DNA from 3 places in the Paenibacillus sp. FSL K6-1217 genome. Region 1 is predicted to be linked to each of the others. Evidence: riboswitches for the same ligand, from Rfam matches in the RefSeq annotation. Region 1 holds a riboswitch; each other region holds the start of a gene.
The links. Region 1 has a riboswitch for cyclic di-AMP ahead of MHH28_RS22800 (3D domain-containing protein). Riboswitches for the same ligand answer to the same signal wherever they lie in the genome.
Positions count from the first base shown of each region.

Region 2: linked by a shared signal. The riboswitch ahead of MHH28_RS07365 (APC family permease) and the one ahead of MHH28_RS22800 (3D domain-containing protein) in region 1 are both predicted to bind cyclic di-AMP.
Region 3: linked by a shared signal. The riboswitch ahead of MHH28_RS25405 (hypothetical protein) and the one ahead of MHH28_RS22800 (3D domain-containing protein) in region 1 are both predicted to bind cyclic di-AMP.

Region 1 is NZ_CP150271.1:5,158,065-5,162,573, reverse strand. Features, by position in the region: gene rsmA (16S rRNA (adenine(1518)-N(6)/adenine(1519)-N(6))-dimethyltransferase RsmA) at 1-367, opposite strand, end outside; gene rnmV (ribonuclease M5) at 364-915, opposite strand; gene MHH28_RS22800 (3D domain-containing protein) at 1,078-2,238, opposite strand; cyclic di-AMP (ydaO/yuaA leader) riboswitch at 2,528-2,755, opposite strand; gene MHH28_RS22795 (TatD family hydrolase) at 2,954-3,724, opposite strand; gene MHH28_RS22790 (HD domain-containing protein) at 3,779-4,509, opposite strand, start outside.
Region 2 is NZ_CP150271.1:1,715,147-1,719,655, reverse strand. Features, by position in the region: gene MHH28_RS07380 (ATP-binding protein) at 1-329, shown strand, start outside; gene MHH28_RS07375 (DsbA family protein) at 423-1,178, shown strand; gene MHH28_RS07370 (disulfide oxidoreductase) at 1,175-1,609, shown strand; cyclic di-AMP (ydaO/yuaA leader) riboswitch at 1,836-1,995, shown strand; gene MHH28_RS07365 (APC family permease) at 2,125-3,942, shown strand; gene MHH28_RS07360 (ABC transporter substrate-binding protein) at 4,122-4,509, shown strand, end outside.
Region 3 is NZ_CP150271.1:5,745,493-5,750,001, forward strand. Features, by position in the region: gene MHH28_RS25390 (class I SAM-dependent methyltransferase) at 1-301, opposite strand, end outside; gene MHH28_RS25395 (hypothetical protein) at 508-714, shown strand; gene MHH28_RS25400 (hypothetical protein) at 1,011-1,157, opposite strand; gene MHH28_RS25405 (hypothetical protein) at 1,238-1,693, opposite strand; cyclic di-AMP (ydaO/yuaA leader) riboswitch at 1,827-1,996, opposite strand; gene MHH28_RS25410 (hypothetical protein) at 2,211-3,542, opposite strand; gene MHH28_RS25415 (glutaredoxin family protein) at 3,651-3,893, opposite strand; gene ytxJ (bacillithiol system redox-active protein YtxJ) at 3,890-4,216, opposite strand; gene MHH28_RS25425 (SDR family NAD(P)-dependent oxidoreductase) at 4,446-4,509, shown strand, end outside.

The DNA.
Region 1 (4,509 bases):
GGTCCCTGCCCGCGAAATCCTCGGCGAACAGCTCCTGCAGGTTCACCTTGAGCACATCATCATTACGGACCTTCACATGGGGATAGGGCGACAAGACATCCCTAAGGATAGGAATCAGCCTGCGGTCAATCTCCACCGCAGTGACGGCTCCGGCCGTCATTGCGAGCCGTTCCGTCAAGGCTCCGATACCCGGGCCGATCTCCAGCGCACCGGCTGTACTATCAAGACCGGCAGCATCCACTATTTTGTCCAGAATATTCTGATCAATCAGAAAGTTCTGGCCCAGGCTTTTTTTGAAGGAGAAGCCGTAACGCTGAATTATCGCTTTGGTTCTTGTTGGGGACGAGATGTTCTCGGTACCGCTCATGAAGTAATGCCTCCCTGATCAATTTGGGCGAGGGCCTGCGCGAATTCTTCGCGGGTAATGCCGAACATCGCCAGACGTTTGTACAGCTGCTTGCCATTGCAATAACCGATACCGAGCAGATTGCCAAGCTGCATTCTGCGCTCGGCCGCCCGGGGATGCACCATCAGCCCTGCAGCCATGAGCTCGTCCAGCCCAATGATGGCCGGCGCTCCCTCGAAGGAGGTATGCACATGCTCCAGCGCATGGCGGATAGCCTCAGGCGACGCGTTCTCGATCCCAATATCCCCCTTACGGGTGGCATCCTTCTCCGGGATGAAGGCATGCTTGCAGCCCGGCACCTTGGCCGCGACGATTTTGCGGATTCGCTCTCCGGCATGATCGGGGTCTGTAAGAATGATTACTCCCCTGCGCTCCATAGCTAGTGTAATCTTGGCAATGACCTTGCGGTCCACGGCCGAGCCCCCGGTTTCAATCGTATCTGCCTCTACCGCACGCTTAACGGCAACGGTATCGCTTTTCCCTTCAACCACAATTAGCTCTTTAATCATAAATAATTTTACTCCTTACTCCAGAACGCAAAAAGAAGAGGATTCGCTCCCCTTCTTTTTGGCTAAAGAATGTATAAGTGATGAGCGGCAGCTCTCTAGAGTTTCGTAAGTGCTTCCCTCACTATATCGTATTAACCGCTAATTTGCAAAAGACTTTCCGCCCTAGTTCAACTCCGGCTTCACAGGTCCGATCACATAGAGTGTCCGCGACTTACGGCCGAAATTACGGGCATGGCTCAGTGAATCGTAATAGACGTCCACCTTGTTGCCTTTGATGGCACCGCCGGTATCCTCTGCTCGGCGAAACCCTAATCCCTCAATGTACACCCACCAGCCAATCGGTATAATCCTTGGATCTACAGCTATAGTGCGGCCTTCCGTTACGCGTGTGCCGGAGGCGGTACGTGTTCCGATACCCGGTTCCTGCGAGGAATACGCGGTCATCGATACGTTCTTAATCATTCTTTTGTATTCGAAATCCACACCAGCCTTACTGGTAACATTGCTGGCCTTTGCGCTGGCTTTAGATGACTTGGAGGTTGTTACAGGTTTGGAAACTTTGGCAACAACAGGAACGGGTTTGGGAAGCGGCTTGGTTCCAATGGCAATGACTTTATCCTTGGTTACCGTCTGTACTTCCTTGCCGATCATGCGCATGGATGCCAGCTCGCCATCTTGATAGATCTTCTCGATGTGCTGGATCATGACGCCCGGCTTACCTGCCTGTGCCACTCTTACGGTTCCCTTGGTCAACGAGGGGTCTGCTGTCTTGATTACCCGGAAAGGCAAATTGGTTGTCCGTTGAACCACATCCTTGTTAATACGGACAATTTTGATTTCCATGTCGGCAGATACTGCGGTTTCTAGCGAAGGGTAAATCTTGTCTAGGCCTTCCAGGCTGTAGCCCAATTTGTCGATGGCCTGACCAATGGTATCCTCGGTCGTAAATAACGTCTCGGTCTTCCCGTCTACGGTAAGAGCGAACTTTTGCGCAGTGTTAATCACGATACGGTCGCCGTCTTTTATTTCATCACTAAGGCCAATAGATAATTCATCATGCGCCTGCAGCGAAATCTGTTCCTTAGCCAGCACATCACTGAACAGCGCTTCCCGCGTCTCCAGTGTCTGTACCTGTCCGTCTATTACTAGAGTAATTTCTTTCTTGCTCTGACCGTGTACGTACAGCAGAATTAACAGTGCGATCACAATCGCTGCCACACCGGCAAGTAAAACTACGCGGGGATTTACTTGCTTCAACCGTAATGCGAAAGACCTGCTGGATGATTGCGAATCATGGGATACCTCTGGTTGGAATACGCCCACTCTCTCCATCCTCCTTACATAGCCCCGTCGTCCAAGTTAGTTCAAGGTGACTGTATCACTTCTGACGAAACTAGGTTTGAGATTGCAACAGGATACGCCCGCACTTCCTTCAGCGTTTCCTGCTCATGGATCGCCTGCTCGGCATAATGACTTCCGGAGATCTGTTATATAACAGTATGCCGGGAGCATTCGCATTATTCAAAACAAAAGAAGCCTAAAAAGAGCTCATTAGAGGACTCTTTCGTGGCTTCTCCGGTGTCAAATACGTCGGAATGCTTATGCACGAGGTTTCCTCTCTTACTTGCGCTTACGGGGTTAGCTGTCGGGTTCGGGCATAAGAGAGACGCCCTATCTTAGGTCACCCGCTCACGGCGGTTGCCCTCAAATTCACCCCAAAGACCACGTAAAGAAATCAAATAATGCCTGCGGCAATTCTGTGTCTTACTCTTGTACGTTCATGCGGCAGAGCATTATTGGTTCCCCCGTTCTCCGTTCGGAGACTCAGCGAGACGATCCATGAAAAAGTGACTGTCACAGTTACAACAGCTCACTGCACTGAAAAGATGATATCCTGTTTTGATACATGTTGTAAAGGACGATTCAACCACGTTTACGTAAAAAATTGATTAAAATATTGTAATATTCGGCCGTTTTGGCGTCATAAAAGTTTAATATATCCGCTATACTTCATTTTTCACCGATTTTACTCCTGTTTTCAGAGTATTCCAAATAGTTCCAGTGCGTTCGCATACGTAATTTCCGCCAATTCCTGTAATTCAATCCCTTTTATTGCCGCGGCTGCCTCCGCTACCAGTCTCACATGAGCGGACTCATTTCGCTTGCCCCGATACGGGTGCGGAGTCAGGTAAGGCGAGTCCGTTTCGATCAACAGCCGGTCCAGCGGAGTCTGGGCAAGCACCTCTTTGGGCACCCTTGCATTCTTAAACGTAATCGGTCCTCCGAAGGAAAGATGGAAGCCCAGGTCCAGACACATCTTGGCACTTTCCCAGCTGCCGGAGAAGGAATGCATTACGCCGCCAACCTCGTCCGCCTTCTCCTCACGGAGGATGCGGATCACATCTTCATGCGCATCACGGTTATGAATACAGATCGGCATCTTCAGCTCACGGGCAAGCCCGATCTGCTTGCGGAATACTTCATGCTGCACATCCTTAGGGGAGGTGTCCCAGTAATAATCCAGCCCGATCTCCCCGATGGCGACCACCTTGGGATGAGCGCACAGGGAGGCAATCCATTCCAGGTCTCCGTCCTTCATACTGATGGCATCCTGGGGATGCCAGCCTACGGCTGCATAAATATAATCATATTTCTCGGCAAGCTGCATAGTCGTCGGTATCGTGTCCCGGTTAAAGCCGATGTTGATCATCTTGCTGACTCCAGCTTCCAGCGCCCGGGCAATGACCTCTTCGCGGTCTTCGTCGAATTGCGGAGCATCCAGATGGGTATGTGTGTCGAATAACTGCATTTCATTACATCCTTTCGGCCTGTTGTTCTATCTATAATTCCAAGCTTAAGCTGATTATTTGGCAAAAATCTCTGCGATGGACGGCGGGAGCTGTGGAAGGGCTTGCTGCAGCCTGTCCTGCGGAAAATATAAATGGTATCTGCCGCGGTGAATGCCGCTGATGGAGCGTACAATATCCGAGACCTCGGAGATTTCCCGCAGCCGCTCATGCCTGTCCAGAAGCAGAATCTGTTTGCTGTCAAAACCGTCTCCCGGACGGAACACATCATATGGAAGATCGGTGGGATAATCAATTTCCAGGTCATAATCGGGCCGTAGTCCGGCATCGGCGAAGCTGCGGCGGATTTCGTCAATCGTGCCTGCATCCAGATGCTCCATCTCCACATATTTATACAGTTTACGATGGATAAACCGGCTGCACAAGTCGCTCAGGATGGCATCCTCCTCCAGCGTCCACTGCATGAAGGCCGTCTGCATCAAGGCTTCATCCAGCAGGAGATACTGCTCTACCGTGACCTCTCCGCTGAACAGGTCGCTTAGCGGCTCAATCATGAACCGGAAAGCATGCTCCTGCTGCACCAGCTCCTTGGCCCGGCGGAGAATCTGCCGCAGAATAATCTCCGAGCTGCGTGTTACAGGGTGGAAATAGACCTGCCAGTACATCTGGTACCGTGACATCAGGTAATCCTCAATCGCATGCATTCCTGATTCCTTCACAACCACCCGGCCGTCATAAGGGCGCAGCATCCGCAGAATCCGGTCGATGTCGATGGTGCCGTAATTCA
Region 2 (4,509 bases), 3.4 Mb from region 1:
GCGTCCGGGAGGCCGCTCAGGCGCTGCAATTTATGGTGCGCGATACCGGCATTGGCATCTCACCGGATAAGCTGCAGCTGCTCTTCCAGTCCTTCTCCCAGGTGGACGGGTCGCATACCCGCAAATACCCGGGCACGGGTCTGGGGCTTGCGATCTGCAAGAAGCTGGTGGACCTGATGCAAGGAGAGATCTGGGCAGAGCCGGCAGCGGGAGGCGGCACGCAGTTCTTCTTCAGAATCAGGCTGCAGTCGCTGGAGGATTCCCCGGAGGTCTTCTTCGGCAAGGATACAGGGAACGGGGAGAAGGCGGAGGACAACGAGGCTGTATAATACAGCGATTGCCAACAAGAGAGTGAACATTATATAATTTGAAAGTAACTATTCTTTTATCACGACAGTCCAGAGGACGGAAAGGAACTCTCTTTGAGCAAAACGAAAAAAAACCATGTCACGGCTCCTCAAATGAGCAAGCAGGAGAAGCGCAGGGCAGAGCTGGAGCAGCAGAAGCAGAAGACGAGAATTCTGATCGTGAGTACGGTAGCCATCGTCATCATTATTTTTGTAGGATTATTCATGCTGGCTTCGAAGGATTCTTCGCCTGCCGGCTCAGACAGTAAGCCGCTGGCCTTCAATTACAGTGAAATGCTGCGGCTTGGCAAGGAGGATGCTCCGGTGAAGATTGTCGAGTTCGGCGATTATAAGTGCCCAGCCTGTGCCCAGTTTACAGGAGGGATTAAGCCGCAGATCGTTAAGCAGTATGTGGATCAGGATAAAGCAGCCTTCTATTTCGTGAACCTGGCCTTCCTCGGTACGGATTCCAGAACAGCCACACTGGCTGCGCGGTCGGTCTATCACCAGAATCAGGAAGCCTTCTGGAAATACTTCGATGCCATCTATGCGAATCAGGGTGCAGAGGACAAAGAATGGGCTACGCCTGACTTCCTGGTTAGTCTCGCCAAGCAGCTGGAGCTGCCAGTGGATTACGACCTGCTGCGCAAGGATATTGATGAACGCACCTACGAGAAGGAGCTGGACAGGGATATTAAGGCCGGCACCGATGCGGGCGTAACGAATACGCCTTCCTTGTTCGTGAACGGCATCAAGGTGCAGAAGCCGTTCGATATGGAGGAGATTGACGCCAAGATCCAGGCAGCAGCGGGAGCTGCGACTACCCCATGACCGCCTTCTCTGCCTTCTGCCGGCGTAACTGTCTCTACTTGGCTTGGTTCGTCTGTGTGGTTGCTGTAGCGGGAAGCCTGTATCTCAGTGAGGTCCTTCATTACGAGCCCTGCAAGCTGTGCTGGTTCCAGCGTATCTTCATGTACCCGCAGCTGTTCCTGCTGGGGATCGCCACCTACCGGGCGGACAAGCGGATCATTCCTTATGTGCTCCCCCTCAGTCTGATCGGCGGCAGCATCTCTATTTATCATTATGCGGAGCAGAAAATACCGGCGCTCAGCAAGGTGCTTCCCTGTACCATCGGCGTACCGTGCAACAAGGATTATCTGAATTGGTTCGGATTTATAACGATCCCTCTGCTGGCACTGATAGCCTTTGCTTTAATCTCCATTCTGCTCTGGAACGGCCGCAAAGAAGAGGACGCGGAGTAAGAAGCTGCCGGGCAGAAGGAAGAGAAGAGAATACCCTTAATTTTAGCAAAAAATAATAAGCAAAAACCCTGTAAAATCACGTGTTACAGGGATAATGAAAGAGAATGAAAGATCAGGACATACCGGATGATGGATTTGGTTGTTTTGAGTTCTTTTCATTCTTTTTTCATTTGTTTCCACGCTTTACGGAAGACGTATTGTAGCTTAATATTAGTCCTTGTGAGAAGTTGAATATGCGCTGAATTTTCCGGAAGGAAAAACGGGGGAACCACACTTTGGCCAAGGCCAAAAGGGGTGAATCGGTCAGGCCGCAAGGGCCTGTAACCGTAGGGCTACCACAGTCCGAATCCGCCAGCTAACCTCGTAAGCCACTAGTGGGATAATGACCATGCACTCTAAGGCATGCGGATCATTTCCGTATGCTTATTTTGTTGCCTGCATTTATGAAATCCACTTATGAAAACAGCGCACGGAAACCCCGTTTCAACTTAACCAAGAGAGGAACTGTTACTACAATGGTAAGCAAGGTAAAACGACTATTGATCGGGCGTCCGATGAAGTCGAACGAACTCGATCATGAAAAGTTATCCAAGGTGAAAGCACTGGCTGTTCTGTCTTCTGATGCGCTCTCGTCTGTAGCCTACGGAACAGAACAAATTCTGATTGTACTGGTGGCCGCCGGGTTCACCGCTATCTGGTACTCATTGCCAATTGCATTAGCCGTACTGGGCTTGCTGGCCATTCTGATTCTGTCCTACCGGCAGACGATCTTCGCTTATCCGCAGGGCGGAGGTGCCTATATCGTGGCCAAGACCAATCTTGGGGTTCATACCGGCTTACTGGCCGGCGGCTCGCTTCTGGTGGATTACATTCTGACGGTGGCGGTAAGCGCCTCGGCGGGGACGGATGCGATCACTTCGGCTTTTCCAAATCTTCATAATCATAGTGTACTTATAGCGGTATCCGTTATTCTGCTCTTAACGATTGTCAACCTGCGCGGGGTGACCGAATCGGCTTCCTTCATCGCCATCCCGGTCTATCTGTTCGTCGTCTCCATCTTCGTGCTGATTATCGCGGGGTTCATCAAATATGCAACCGGCGGGGCTCATGCCCAGGTTCCCGAGATTGGTTCGGCAGTGTCGAACGTGAGTATGTTCCTGCTGCTGAAGGCGTTCAGCTCCGGCTGTTCCGCCCTGACCGGGGTAGAAGCGGTCTCCAATGCCATTCCTAACTTCAAAGCGCCGGCGGAGAAAAATGCAGCCAAAACGCTGATGCTTATGGGCCTCATTCTCGGGGTGATGTTCACAGGCATTACGCTGCTCGCTTACTGGTACGGCATCATGCCTAATGAGAAGGCCACGGTAGTCTCACAGATTACCGAGTCTACCTTCGGACGGGGCGGGCTGTACTTCTTCATCCAGGGCATTACGGCGGTGATCCTGTTCCTGGCAGCCAATACGGCGTACTCGGCCTTCCCGCTGCTGGCGTTCATGTTCGCCAAAGACAAATATCTGCCCCATGCGTTCATGGTACGCGGCGACCGGCTGGGCTTCTCTAACGGGATTATTTTCCTCGGCGTGATGTCGGCTGTGCTGGTAGCGGCATTTCACGGGAATACGGAAGGACTCATTCCCTTATATGCAGTAGGGGTATTCATTCCGTTCACGCTGTCGCAGCTGGGAATGATGGTCCAATGGTACAGAACGAAGCCGAAAGGCTGGCAGAGCAAGTTCGCCGTGAATACGGTCGGTATGCTCACCACGTTAACAATTACACTGATCTTCATTATCACCAAATTCTCCAGCGTGTGGATGGCCTTCATCTTCCTGCCGGTTGTGATCATCGTGTTCCACCGGATTCACCGCCATTATATGAATATTGCCGACCAATTGCGGATCTGTCCGGCTACCGACAAGCCTTGTATCAAAGGAAGCACCGTTGTCGTTCCTGTCGCCGGTGTAACCCGCGCTGTCCTGCATTCGATCAGCTATGCGAAGTCCTTGACCAATAATGTGGTCGCTGTATATGTAGGGTTCGATGAAGAAGAGATTCACAAGATGGAACAGAAGTGGGAGGAGTGGAACCCCGGAGTACGGCTGATTGTCCTGCGCTCCCGCTACCGCAGCATTATCCGCCCGCTGGTGAAATTCATCGATACGGTAGAATGGAAGACCGCTTCAACAGATCATATTACCGTCCTGATTCCGCAGTTCGTAACCAAGCACTGGTGGCAGGCTGTACTGCATAATCAGACCAGCTTGTTCATCCGCTCTTATCTGATGAATCAGAAGGATATTGTAATCGCCACGGTTCCGTATCACCTGCATAAATAAAGCTTCCTTATTATATAAACGATAAACGGCTGTTTCTGCTTGATGCGGAGACGGCCGTTTTGACGTTATTTTAAGTTATTGGTTGACATAGAGAATGAGAATCAATATCATCAGTATAGACAAGGTAAAGGTAACAGGACTTTTGCCAATCATGAAGGCAACATACAGGAGGGAATTCAATGTTTTCGTTCAACCTGCAAGGATCAATAAGCGGGAAACTGGCGGTGGCCGGACTTATGACTACAACGCTGCTGCTGTCCGCTTGTGGAAATAATAATAGCAATGCAGGCAGTAACGGTGCAGCAACTGCCGCGCCAACGGCAACGGTGGAGGCTACTATGGCGCCGGCAGCAACCGTCGCAGCCGCCGTGGAGAAGACTGTAACGGATGCCATGGGGCATAAGGTGACCGTCCCTGCTAATCCGCAGCGTGTCATTGCTTCTTATCTGGAGGATTATCTGGTGGCACTCGGCGTGACTCCGGTTGCCCAGTGGTCTACTAAGAACGGTACTCAGGCTTACCTTGCCGCTGAGCTTAAGGACGTTCCGCCGATCAGCTATGACCTGC
Region 3 (4,509 bases), 590 kb from region 1:
ATATACCGTCATAGAGTTTGCTGTCAAAAGGCATATCCGCTACCGGGCCGTGATGAATACGCATATCCAGCCCGTGCTGCCGCGCCAGACCAATCGCCGTTTGTGAGATCTCAATTCCTGTTACATCTATCCCATGATCCATAAAAACCTGTGCATTCCTGCCATAGCCTATCCCGGGGATAAGCAGGTCCTTCACCTTATGCTGAATAAAAAAATCCTTGGCCAGGATTGCCGAGTCAGCAGGTTCAAATCCCCACATCGTATGTTTCTCTATAAAACTGGATTCCCAGAACTCTGTCATCGTTGTCGCTCCTTACATTGAATTTAAAGGTTATTATAGATATATTATATCTATAATAACCTTGGTTTGCAATGCAGTTCATATCTGCGTCTCGCCAATGGATAGAATTGTGTGAAGGTCATATGCAGCCAACCCCACCTAAACTGGTTAAACCCCGACAGATAGTGTACCTTAATAGTATTAGTCTTTAGGAGTGGTGAATGATTGTGAAGAAAAGTAGACAAACCCCCGTGCTGGTCGCGGCCTCGATCCTGCTCATCATTATCAGCAGCCTGATCCCGTCGGATCAATCGGCTTGGCTGGGGGCGTTACAGACCCTTCTGCTCGGAGTTGGCCTGCTCGGCTGCTGTATGGCCTTTTGGCGGTTTGCCAAGGGCGGTAAGGGTGGAAAGAGCGGGAAAGGCAAGAGCTGAGTTCTATGTACTGAACGGTTGGCGAAGACAGGATCAGTTCATGGGATGGTTGAGCTATGTAAGGTGAGCCAGGCACAGTATGGGTGCGTACTGGTGCTGAGAGTCAAGGACTAAGTCGCGGCGGATGTCGATGCTTTTTTGTTTTGTAGGCGGACTCAGAGGCCCTTATTTTGTGAAAAAGACCGATTATCTCCCCGTTGCGGACTGAGAGGACGTTAACGGGCTGGGTGGAGCGGAAAATGAGGCGGAATGGGTTAAATAAGCGCCTCTCAGTCCGCACGGACTTCAGAATAGTCTCATTTGCCGAAATAGCGGATCTGTAGTCCGCAGCCCGCCCGCCATCTCCTTCTGCCGACTCCGTACCCTGATTCCGCCACAGCCATCTCCTTCTGCCGACTCCGTACCCTGATTCCGCCACAGCCATCTCCTTCTGCCGCCTCCATACCCTGATTCCCCACAGCCATCTCCTTCTGCCGCACTCTTTCCTATAGCCCGCGTATCCCGCGTTATTCCCATCCCAGTCTCAACCCGCCGAAGGGCGGTGGACAGCAGGCAGTGCTGAATGTGCGGCTGCCATCTGTTCGCGTATACCTCTAAGCCGGGCCTTCAGCTCGGGGACGCTGCACTCCAGGATCTGGCTGATCTCGGTCAGGGGGAGCTGGATGCCGTACCATAGGGCACTGGCAAGCTGATCCTCCCAGGAGAGCAGGGCAGCGGAGCAGCGGCTGCGGTCCCGCGCCAGCACGGCGCATTGGCGGATGCACTCCCTGTAGGCAGCCGGAGCAGCGGCGTCTCCTGACAGGGCGCCCTTCAGCCACAGTGGATGGAGGGCCACGAAGGTGGCGGTTGCGGCTTGCTCGGCGCGGGCGCCTTTTTCCAGCAGCAGGCAGCTAAGCGCATAGACAGAACCGCTATATTGTTCGATATAGTGGGTGAATCCGGCAGCGGTAGCTGCCTTGGGCGATAAGGGGTCAGGCATGTGGTCACGTTCCTTCCTGGATCTGTACTGTTACGTTCATTCGAGCGCGCAAAAAACCGCAGGCCAGAGGAGGACCTCTGCTGCGGTTGTGGGTCACAGGCTTCAAATGCCTGGCACAAAGCGTGGCGGATCAGGGCTCTCTCTTGGCGCTTACGAGGTTAGCTGTCGGATTCGGACGGTGAGAGTCGCCCTACCTGCCGGAGACCTGCGCGTGGCATTCTCCTTCGGATTCACCCCAAGTCGGCCTGACGGCCGGATGGTTCCCCCGTTTTCCACATGACGGAAATTCAGCGTGCATGCATATGCTCATTTTCATGAATGTGTTCAAATGCTTTCAACACGAATCATACTCTGTTCGGAGGGGGTTTGTAAAAATGGAAAAGAGTGCAATTCGCCTTGTTTTCAGCAAATGACTGACTGGCTATGCATATGGAAGCCAAAACTCATATATGTAGCAGATTATCTGCCATTTATCTCGCGCAATCGCCGTTTTTTATTTTTGCAGGCCGTTGTCAGATCACCACCAAAGGGGAATATCCTGTTTTTTCCAGGCAATGATCCGCTTGACCTCACGAACCGTTCCTGTTGTAATTTCATAGTCACTGCGTGCTGAGGCATGAAGATCCAGGAAGTGCAGCATCCCTCCGTAAGTTCCCACGGCCAGCAAGGTCTCATCCCGATTGACAGCTAACCCTGAAATGGTGCTTCCGGCATAATAACGCCACAGCTCCTGCCCCTCTGTATCAATGAGCCTCAAGTAGCCATAGGCATCGCCAATCACAACACCGTCCTTCAGCGCTGCCGCCGCATACACCCGCGCCTCCTCGTTCACGACTGGATATTCCTGGTCTGCCGCGGGCTTTCCAACTTCCAGATGTTCAAGCGGCACGGCAAGGGTAGCTCCGTTGTAGAAGTGGCAAGCATTATACCATACGCTGCGCTGGTCCTTCGTAAATAGAGTATAGTGCGGATAACTGGATTCCGGGTTGAATAAGTGAACCTGCCCTGTGGTAGTGTCATATAAAAGATGATCACTGCCCTGGCTGCCATAGGCAATCCATCGTTCATCCGGAGAAACGGCGCCATGCGCCATATCAATCCCGATATGCTCCAGCTCATCTTCCTTATATTCTTCGAGATCAGGATGCAGCAATTTCACATTCAACGGCTTCTCTGGCGAATGCTCTACCAGGAAAATTCCCTGGCTGGTGACCAGCAATAACGCCTGTCCTCCGTTAAAAGGAATGACTTGCTCCAAGGGTAACTCCTGATCCAGGCGGTCTATGTTCAAAACGGTAAAGTCCGGGTCCAGCGCTTGAATCGTTCCATTCAGCTCCCGCCACGAAAGCTCGGCCACTACTTCTCCCTGTAATGCGCTGTTCATGGATTGCAGAATGGTAATTCCTTGCGTGCCTGCCAGCGCATAGAACTGATTGTCGGGAGATGCCCCTACCAGGCTAAACTCCTTAAATACGGAGATCACATCCTCTTGCACCGCCATCACTGCATTGTTCTCCCAGGGTGAGCCGGTGCTGAACACCACTTCATCGTCACTTATGAAATGGATACCGCGAATCGCCTGCATCTCATGTTGAAAATGCCCGGCCAGCGGCCACGTTGCCGCCGGCAACTGCTCCCGCAGCTCAGCAAGCTCCTTGTGCTCGTTAGCTCTCCGAATCATCTTATAGATTTTGGCGGCATGGGCCCCGCGTGTATCCTCTGCTGGCTCATTCCCCGCGTTGTCCCAGCCTTCAGTCAGTCCCTTATGTACATATTGATTGACGCCGGCCGCATAACGTTGACCTTCTTTGCGCCATTTGGCGGCAACATCGCCTTCTAGCCACTTCACATGATCAATCCTCCTGTTCCAGATATATATAAATATACAATTTCAACATCTATGAATCGTAACAAAAAAGGTGCTGCTCCTGTTGAGAGGACAGCACCTTTGTGTATATTACAGAACAGCAGCATCCATCAGCTCCTGAAGCTCAGGAAGATTGAAGCCCTTGACCGCCCGGTCCCCGGATACGGTGACTGGAATGCCCATGAAGCCGAGCTGCTCGACCTCTTCCTGATAGACGGAGCTGGTCATCACATCCCGGACCTCGAAGGGAATCCCCTTGCTCTCCAGCAGCTGCTTGACCTGATTGCATTCGCTGCAGCCGGTGGTCGAATAGACTATTACGTTCGCGCTCATTGCTCCACTGCTTCCTTTATCGCTTTTTGGGTAATCTTCCAGTGTGAGGTGTTCCAGCGGACTTCGCTGTCCTCCAGCAGGAAGATCTGCGGAGATTCATGCTTAATCCCGAAATCCTCGGCAATCTGATTGGAGACAGAACGGTCTTCTATCACATGGACAACGGCTGCAGGAGTATCGGAATGCTGTGCATAGGCCTGAAATTCCTCGTTGGCCTTGGCGCTGATCGGACAAGTGGTGCTGTGCTTGAAGAGCAGTTTTTTGCCGGGCTGCCCGATATATTGCTGTAGTTCATCCTTAGTGTGGATTTGTTGAATAGACATCGTAGGATCACCTTCCTAAGTAAGAGTTAATGAAACCTGTTGTCAACAATTGTGTTGTTAACAACTATTAATCATGATTGTAACATAGTTCAAAATTAAAGCAAAAGTAAAGTCCAGCGTAGCCTGCCCCTCCCTTGCAGGATGTTGTTAACGGCCGTCGGCCATGCTAATGTGAGAGGGATGAACCTAGGCTCGGTGCATAATCATGCAGATATGAGGGGGGGAGCTCATGAAAAGGGTTGCTTGCGTTACCGGTGCTGACCGTGGACTCGGATTGTACCTGGTTCGCTCTC